Regions from separate parts of the Pantoea sp. sgz302252 genome, predicted to be linked through region 1. Evidence: predicted binding sites of a transcription regulator. Region 1 holds the regulator's gene; the other holds the start of a gene.
The links. Region 1 encodes Fur, which represses iron uptake genes when iron is present. Its sites were predicted from a motif close to ATAATAATGAGAACNACTATCAA; they were not measured.

Region 1 (4,303 bases):
TGAATACAAGTCGTTGGGATTATAAAGTCAAAACCCAACAGCGGATAGCGTGTCGGCAAAAACTCAGACGACTACTGAGTGTTGCAGCCGGGTGGCAGAATGTTCAACATGATACCCTAACCCGACGAAGCGAAAAAAAGAACTTTGCCATGAATTTACATACCCGAGCGCAAACTGCACAAAACCCGCACAATAATTCTCCCATCGTCCTGGTACACGGCCTTTTTGGGAGTCTGGATAACTTAGGGATCCTCGCCCGAGACCTCGTGAGCGACCATGACATCCTGCAAGTTGATATGCGCAATCACGGCCAGTCAGAGCGTTCATCTGAAATGACTTATTCCGCGATGGCTCAGGATCTTTTAGACACCCTTGATGCCCATAACATTGAAAAAGCCACGCTGATGGGTCATTCAATGGGCGGAAAAGCGGTGATGGCCTTCACGGCGTTAGCGCCGAATCGCGTGGATAAGCTGGTCGCTATCGACATCGCCCCCGTGGATTATCACGTCCGTCGTCACGATGAGATTTTTGCGGCCATTAACGCCGTGACCGAAGCGGGCGTGGCAACGCGTCAAAAAGCCGCTGAAGTGATGCGCGAGCATCTTAATGAAGAAGGCGTGATTCAGTTTCTGCTGAAGTCGTTTGTCGAGGGCGCGTGGCGCTTTAACGTGCCCGTCTTGTGGGATCAGTATGCCAATATTGTTGGCTGGCAGACTGTTCCTGCGTGGGATCACCCTGCCCTGTTCATTCCTGGCGGAAACTCACCGTACGTCACGCCAGAGTATCGCGATGATTTGCTCTCTCAGTTCCCGCAAGCCCGAGCGCATATTATTGCAGGCGCAGGACACTGGGTGCATGCCGAAAAACCGGACGCTGTGCTCCGCGCCATTCGCCGATATCTGGCTGAATGATTAAAATGCGAGCGACCGCACGCCAATGTGGCTCACGGCGTTGGCGTGTGGGGTTCGCTGATGTATGATTGCGCGCTATCTGCGCCGGGCCTGTCGTCCGGCGGCTTGTTTCCCCGAAGTCACTCTGAATCATGGCAAAAGAACAAACGGACCGAACGACATTAGATTTGTTCGCAAATGAGCGTCGCCCGGGAAGGCCGAAAACCAATCCGCTCTCACGCGACGAACAGTTACGCATTAATAAGCGTAATCAGCTTAAACGTGACAAGAGTAAAGGTCTCAAGCGAGTTGAGCTGAAGCTCAATAACGACGCCGTTGATGCGCTGAATGAACTGGCTGACGCCAGAAACATGAGCCGCAGCGAACTCATCGAAGAGATGTTGATGCAACAACTGGCCGCTCTGCATCGCCAGGAACTTGTCTGAAAATCCAGCAAAACGTCACTTTCATGTAGCAGAGAGTGCAGTCCAGCGCGTTTGCTGTTTCCGCGCACTTCACCTCCTGCTATCATTGCCTTTATCTGTGGGCAACATTCCACCACCATTTCAATACGTTTCAAGAGGTTATTTTACTCATGGCAATTACAGGCATTTTCTTCGGCAGCGACACCGGCAATACCGAAAATATCGCGAAGATGATTCAGAAGCAGCTTGGGAAAGACGTTGCTGAAGTGCATGACATTGCCAAGAGCAGCAAAGAAGATCTCGAAGGGTTCGATATTCTGCTGCTGGGTATTCCGACCTGGTATTACGGTGAAGCGCAGTGTGACTGGGACGACTTCTTCCCAACGCTGGAAGAGGTAGACTTCAACGGCAAGCTGGTCGCGCTGTTCGGCTGCGGTGACCAGGAAGACTACGCAGAGTACTTCTGTGACGCACTGGGCACAATCCGGGACATCATTGAACCACGCGGCGCAACTATCGTCGGCCACTGGCCAACGGCGGGCTATCATTTTGAAGCCTCTAAAGGCCTGGCTGATGACGATCACTTCGTCGGTCTGGCGATTGACGAAGACCGTCAACCAGAACTGACCGCAGAGCGTGTTGAGAAATGGGTTAAGCAGATTTCTGAAGAGCTGCACCTCGAAGAGATTAAAAACGCCTGATTGGGTGACGGCGCAGCGCCTGCGTTGCGCCGTATTAGCGATAGGTTGTGTGACATTAATAGCTAAAAGCAATCAAATTAATCGCTACAAATTTTTAACTTTTGGCCGCATGTCTGTACAATGTCCACTGTTTTGACGAGGTCTGAGGTTTCGCTTTGCCGGACGCCTCGTTTTTGAAAAGCATACTTTGCTCAGGGATTGCGGTTTTCATTTAAGGTTGACAGTTCTATAATGAGACGCATTATCCTGAATTCATTCTTAGTAATGCTTCCTGATAAGGAAGTGTATCGTATAGCAACAGGACTGATTCCGCATGACTGACAACAATACCGCATTGAAGAAGGCCGGCCTGAAAGTCACGCTTCCTCGTTTAAAAATTCTGGAAGTGCTTCAGGAGCCGGACAATCACCATGTCAGTGCGGAAGACCTCTATAAACGCCTTATCGACATGGGCGAAGAAATTGGTCTGGCAACGGTTTATCGCGTTCTGAACCAGTTCGACGACGCCGGCATTGTCACCCGCCACAATTTCGAAGGCGGTAAATCTGTTTTCGAACTGACACAACAACATCATCACGATCACCTGATTTGCCTCGACTGTGGCAAGGTGATTGAATTCAGTGATGATTCCATTGAAGCGCGTCAGCGCGAAATCGCCACTAAACACGGCATTCGTCTGACCAACCACAGCTTGTATCTTTACGGTCACTGCGCAGAAGGCGACTGCCGTGAAGATGAACATGCACACGACGATACTGATAAATAATCAGTATCCGTAGTATAAAACCCACCAGCAGAGATGTGCTGGTGGGTTTTTCTTTCCATTTATTATTATATTTTTCATTTCACTTACCTACATAAATATTTTGTTTAGCATTAAATATTTTTCTCTTCATCGACCACCACCCTCAGTGTCATCATAAGGCGATGTTAGCTTATCTCCATCTATGTCAATCACAATCTGATTAGTTCTTATCTCAAAATAATTATTGGGATCAAAGCCATGAAAATCTAAATTATATAAAAACTCTCCTATGCTAATGTCAGAAGAATCATCTAAAGTACACAACTCATTAACTTTCAGAACATAGGGTTCATCCTTTTTCACCTGGCAATCAAAGTAAGTCAACGCAAGAATTGAAAAGAGGTTTTTGTATATTTCCTGATCAACAAACCATTGCTTATTGACGATAGAATACTCTAAGGAACCTATATTGTAATGATGTCTCCCTGGCAAGAATGCATATGCAGCGTTCAATTTAATTGTAAATGAATAAATTTTTCTTGCTGGAATTTCCTCCCATCCATCTCTACTTTCATTAACCTCATCATCAAAATGCCATCGATGACCAAGGTAATATGAACTCACGCCATCCGAAGCTATTGAAAATGCATGACCATATAAAGGGTAAAACTCCGGATCATCTATAGCAAGCCTACTTTTATGGATATAATATGTCTGATGGCTTCGGTTATAAAAACCAACCTTAGCAACAATATCATGACCTCTATTCTGAACTAAAAGATGAGCATAAATATGTTTCTTTTTTTGCATCACGCTATTTCCTTCCTCGCTCAAACTATAGTAAGAATATATTTTCCCAACCTTTCCATCCAGGGTTAAATCCGCACCAGGCAAAGGATCAGTCATTGCCTTATTACGCCGTCCTTCACTGGAATAAGGATATCCATATGTGTATTTTTGGAGAATAACATCTTCACTTGCAAGCGCACACGAAAAGTGAAGGGTACACATTAGCGCCGCTGTTATTTTTATTAAATATGAATTATTATTCATGGCACAACCCACTATTCAATGATCAATTAAAACATTCCAGATAAACATACCGCTTCCAATCGGTTATCTATAAATGCTACTATCCCTACACATCTTCACTAACTGATGTCAACTCAAAATATCTTTCAACATTATATGCATTTTTAAACACATACTGACTGTGCTCAATTTTTAATGCATCAGCATTTTTCACATAGGATTTATTATTATTAAAACCTCCCTTAGTTGGCATATCATCGGTACCCATCCCTCCATATTCACCTTGTGCACCATTTCGATAAAAATGGGAAAGTTCATGACAAAGTGTAGATACCCTGGAGTTTTTTCCTGTAAGCGGCTTGCATACAAAATTTTGACATATATTTATACGCAGCGTGCTATTGTAAAATACAGGATTCAAGAGATATGTCTGATCGGCCGTAACGTTAGCTGAAGCATCATTCCTATCCGTTTTGTTAACAAAATTACCGTGAAGACGTGACTCTA
Region 2 (4,303 bases), on a different contig from region 1:
TCACCTTAACCGGCGGTGCGATGTTTATCGGTCTGATGCTGGGCGGGGTATTGGCCGATCGCTATGAGCGCAAAAAGTTGATCCTGCTGGCGCGCGGAACCTGCGGCATCGGCTTCTTAGGCCTGTGGCTGAATGCGTCGTTGCCAGAACCTTCGCTACTGGCGATTTATTTGCTCGGCATTTGGGACGGGCTGTTTGCATCCATCGGCGTGACAGCACTGCTGGCCGCCACGCCCGCTCTGGTCGGGCGAGAAAACCTGATGCAGGCCGGGGCCATCACCATGCTGACTGTCCGTCTGGGCTCAGTGATTTCTCCGATGGTTGGCGGGTTGCTGCTCGCCAGTGGGGGCTTCTCCTGGAACTATCTGTTGGCGGCTATCGGGACGTTTATCACCACTCTGACGCTGCTGCGTTTACCTCAGTTACCGCCTCCGCCGCAGCCTCGTGAGCATCCACTGAAATCGTTAATGGCGGGTCTGAAGTTTCTCTTTAACAGCCCGCTAATTGGCGGCATAGCGCTGCTCGGCGGTTTGCTGACGATGGCGAGCGCGGTGCGCGTGCTTTATCCGGCGCTGGCGATGCAGTGGCAAATGTCAGCGGCGCAAATTGGCCTGCTTTACGCGGCAATCCCGTTGGGCGCGGCGCTCGGGGCGCTCACCAGCGGACGGCTCGCGCAGCACGTACGGCCTGGAATGCTGATGTTAACCACCACGGTGGCGGCGTTTATCGCGATTGGCTTATTCAGCCTGATGCCAGTTTGGCTGCTGGGCGTAATTTGTCTGGCGCTGTTCGGCTGGCTGAGCGCTGTCAGTTCGCTGCTGCAATACACCCTTATTCAGACACAAACGCCTGAAGCGATGCTCGGCAGAATTAACGGATTGTGGACGGCGCAAAACGTGACAGGCGATGCCATCGGTGCAGCACTGCTGGGTGGAATGGGTGCGATGTTAACGCCAGCCGCCGCAGCGAGTGTCAGCGGTTGGGCGTTGGCGATCGTGGGACTGTTGCTGATTCTGCTGTTGCGTGAACTGCGTGGATTTCGGCGGGAAGCTGAGCCAGTGGAAGAAGCCGCCTGATTGCCCGGCGGCGCTTCTGGACTGACCCCATAAAGTAGGCCGGGTCAGGCGAAAGCCGCCACCCGGCAATAACTCAGCCAAACAAAGCCTCAAGACGCTGCAATACCAGCATCGCGCTGTAGTAATCAAGACGGAACGTTTCGGTGCCAAGCGCATAAACATGCTTGTTCTGCACTGCGGTCAGGTGTGAGAGCAGTGGATTGGCATAAATCGCGTCGGCATCTTTCTGGTCGCCAGCAAACAGAAACAGCGATTGCCCGTTTAGACCGGTCGCCAGGTTTTCTCCGCCAAGCTGCAGAATGTCATGACGTTTGCCCTGGCTTTGGCTGGTGTGCAGCCCTTCAGGCAGCGGTGCCAGGCTGAAGCCGAGTTGTGCCAGAAGCTTGCCCTGTGCGGATTCCGGCGTCCACAGGTTGGCGGTATGCGCCGCGGCGGTGTACACCAGTGCGCTGACAGGCTGCGGCGGCAGTTTCATTTTTTGCTTTAGCGCGTTGAGCTTGCTGTCAAATTCGCTGATGCGTGCTGCGGCTTGTTTCTCCTGGCCGGTGATCGTGCCGAGCTGCGTCAGGAGTTGCTGCCAGCTCTTGTCGTCGTAATTGATGATAAGCGTTGGCGCGATGGCGGAGAGCTGATCGTAGAGCGCTAACGCGGAATCACCGCCAGTGGCGCTGATGAGGATCAGATCCGGCATTTGAGCGGCAACCGCTTCAGCGCTGGGCTCGCCAATGTACAGGCGAGCGAGTTTGCGTTGTCTGGCGACATCCCCCCACTGGCGCAGAAAACCCTGGTCATCCGCGACGCGATTATTCGGGGTTGTCGCGCCACTTGCTACCACGGGCGCATCAATGGCGAGAAGTGAACCGGTGAGGGTGACACTGGTGGAAACAATGCGCAGCGGCTTGCTGTCGAGCGTACGCGTCCCGCGGCTGTCAGTGACCTGACGAGGCCAGTCGGCAGCCAGCGTTGAGGTTAATCCTAAAAGCGAAAGACCGAGACACAACAGGGCATTACGGAAAAAAGCAGGGGATTTCACGAGGTCAGTATCCTGTTTTGGTGATATTAATGCTTCTCATTTTCACTTGAGGGGCGTGCAGATGCAAGCAGGATGATGCTGCGGAAGTTGACAGTGCGAGCGTTTACTTTTACCTTACCGAACAAAAATATAAATGATAATCATTATTAATATCTTTATCGTTTTGGAGGATGATATGGAAACGTCACTGGCTGAGGCCGTTCAGGAAGTCGCACCAACGCTGTCTGCCGACAGCTTCTTTTTTATGTCGCCGTACCGCAGTTTTACGACCCACGGCTGTTTTCGCCGAATTTCTCAGCCCGTGGAAGGGGGCGAAACGTTGGCTGGCGAATTCCAGACCAGCATCGCTCAGGCCTTTGCTGACGCCAAAGCGGCAGGCATCGACAAACCGTTGCTGGTCGGGGCCATTCCCTTCGACACGACACAACCTTCCGCGCTGTTTATCCCCAAAAGCAGCGAAGCGTTTTCCCGCACTGACAAACAACACTCCGCGCCCTTCGCCGCGACGCTGAAACCCATGCAGGTAACAGCCCGCAAGGAGATCCCCGAGCAGGATGTGTTTATGTCGATGGTGGCGAAAGCCGCAGAGCTCACCGCGACGCCGCAAGTGGACAAGATTGTCCTGTCGCGTCTGATCGAAATGACCACCGATACTGCCGTGGATACCGGAGCTTTGCTGGAACGTCTGATCGCTCAGAACCCGGCGAGCTTCAATTTCCATGTGCCCCTGGCTGACGGCGGTGTGTTACTCGGCGCAAGCCCGGAATTGCTGTTACGCAAAGAGGGCAAGCATTTCAGCTCTCTGCCACTGGCAGGTTCTGCGCGTCGTCAGCCGGATAACGTGCTGGATCGTGAAGCGGGTAACCGTCTGCTGGCATCTGAAAAGGATCGCCATGAGCACGATCTCGTCACCCAGGCGATGAAAAAAGTGCTGGCTCCACGCAGCGAAAAACTCGCACTGCCGTCATCCCCGCAGCTGATTACCACCCCAACACTCTGGCACCTCGCCACGCCCATCGAAGGCGAAGCGAAAGCGCAGGAAAACGCGCTGTCGCTGGCTTGTCTGTTGCACCCGACTCCGGCGCTAAGCGGCTTCCCCCATGATGTGGCGAAAGCGCTGATTGCCGAGCTTGAACCTTTCGAACGCGAGCTGTTCGGCGGCATTGTCGGCTGGTGCGATGCAGAAGGAAACGGTGAATGGGTGGTGACGATTCGCTGCGCCAAAGTCCGTCAAAATCATCTTCGTTTGTTTGCTGGCGCGGGCATCGTGCCTGCCTCTTCACCGCTTGGTGAATGGCGTGAAACGGGCGTGAAGTTAACCACCATGCTGAACGTGTTTGGCCTGAATTAAGGAGTGACCATGAGCGTCGCGTTTACTCGCTGGCCAGACGATCTGGCGGCTCGCTACCGTGAAAAGGGCTACTGGCAGGAATTGCCGCTGACCGACATGTTGACCCGCCACGCTCATAGCGATGCGCTGGCGGTGATTGAGGGAGAGCGCCGTGTCACTTACAGGGAGCTCAACACGCAGATTGATAATCTGGCGTCGTCATTGCAGCGTCTGGGTGTGAAACCCGGCGAAACTGCGCTGGTGCATTTGGGCAACGTGGCGGAGTTTTACATCACGCTGTTTGCGCTGCTGCGTATTGGCGTGGCTCCGGTCAACGCGTTGTTCAGCCATCAGCGGAGTGAGCTGCATGCTTACGCCGCGCAGATTGAGCCTGCCCTTCTGATTGCCGATCGTGAACACTCGCTGTTTGCCAATGATGAGTTTCTGAACTCGTTTGTGAGTGAGCATCGCTCGGTGCGGGCGGTGCTTCTGCGTAACGATCATGGCGAGCACGACCTGGCGGCCGCCATTGCCCAACCGGCCGATAATTTTGTGCCCACGCCGACTAAGGCTGATGAAGTTGCCTTTTTCCAGCTTTCCGGCGGCAGCACGGGCACGCCAAAACTCATTCCTCGTACCCACAACGATTATTACTACAGCATTCGTCGTAGCAATGAAATTTGTGAGTTCGATACCCGCACGCGGTATCTGTGCGCCTTGCCTGCGGCTCATAACTACGCCATGAGCTCGCCCGGCGCGTTGGGTGTTTTTCTCGCTGAAGGCTGCGTTGTGCTGGCGGCCGATCCCAGTGCGACGCTCTGCTTCCCGCTGATTGAACAACACAAGATTACCGTGGCGGCGCTG

Region 2: the regulator Fur is predicted to act here: its motif matches at 2,237-2,259, upstream of fepB (Fe2+-enterobactin ABC transporter substrate-binding protein).

What each region holds. Positions count from the first base shown of each region.
Region 1 is NZ_JBLFJW010000035.1:54,598-58,900, forward strand. Features, by position in the region: gene ybfF (esterase) at 150-914, shown strand; gene ybfE (LexA regulated protein) at 1,046-1,339, shown strand; gene fldA (flavodoxin FldA) at 1,489-2,019, shown strand; gene fur (ferric iron uptake transcriptional regulator) at 2,333-2,785, shown strand; gene ACLW56_RS21235 (hypothetical protein) at 2,912-3,817, opposite strand; gene ACLW56_RS21240 (hypothetical protein) at 3,903-4,303, opposite strand, start outside.
Region 2 is NZ_JBLFJW010000018.1:87,959-92,261, reverse strand. Features, by position in the region: gene entS (enterobactin transporter EntS) at 1-1,076, shown strand, start outside; gene fepB (Fe2+-enterobactin ABC transporter substrate-binding protein) at 1,150-2,109, opposite strand; gene entC (isochorismate synthase EntC) at 2,285-3,460, shown strand; gene entE ((2,3-dihydroxybenzoyl)adenylate synthase EntE) at 3,470-4,303, shown strand, end outside.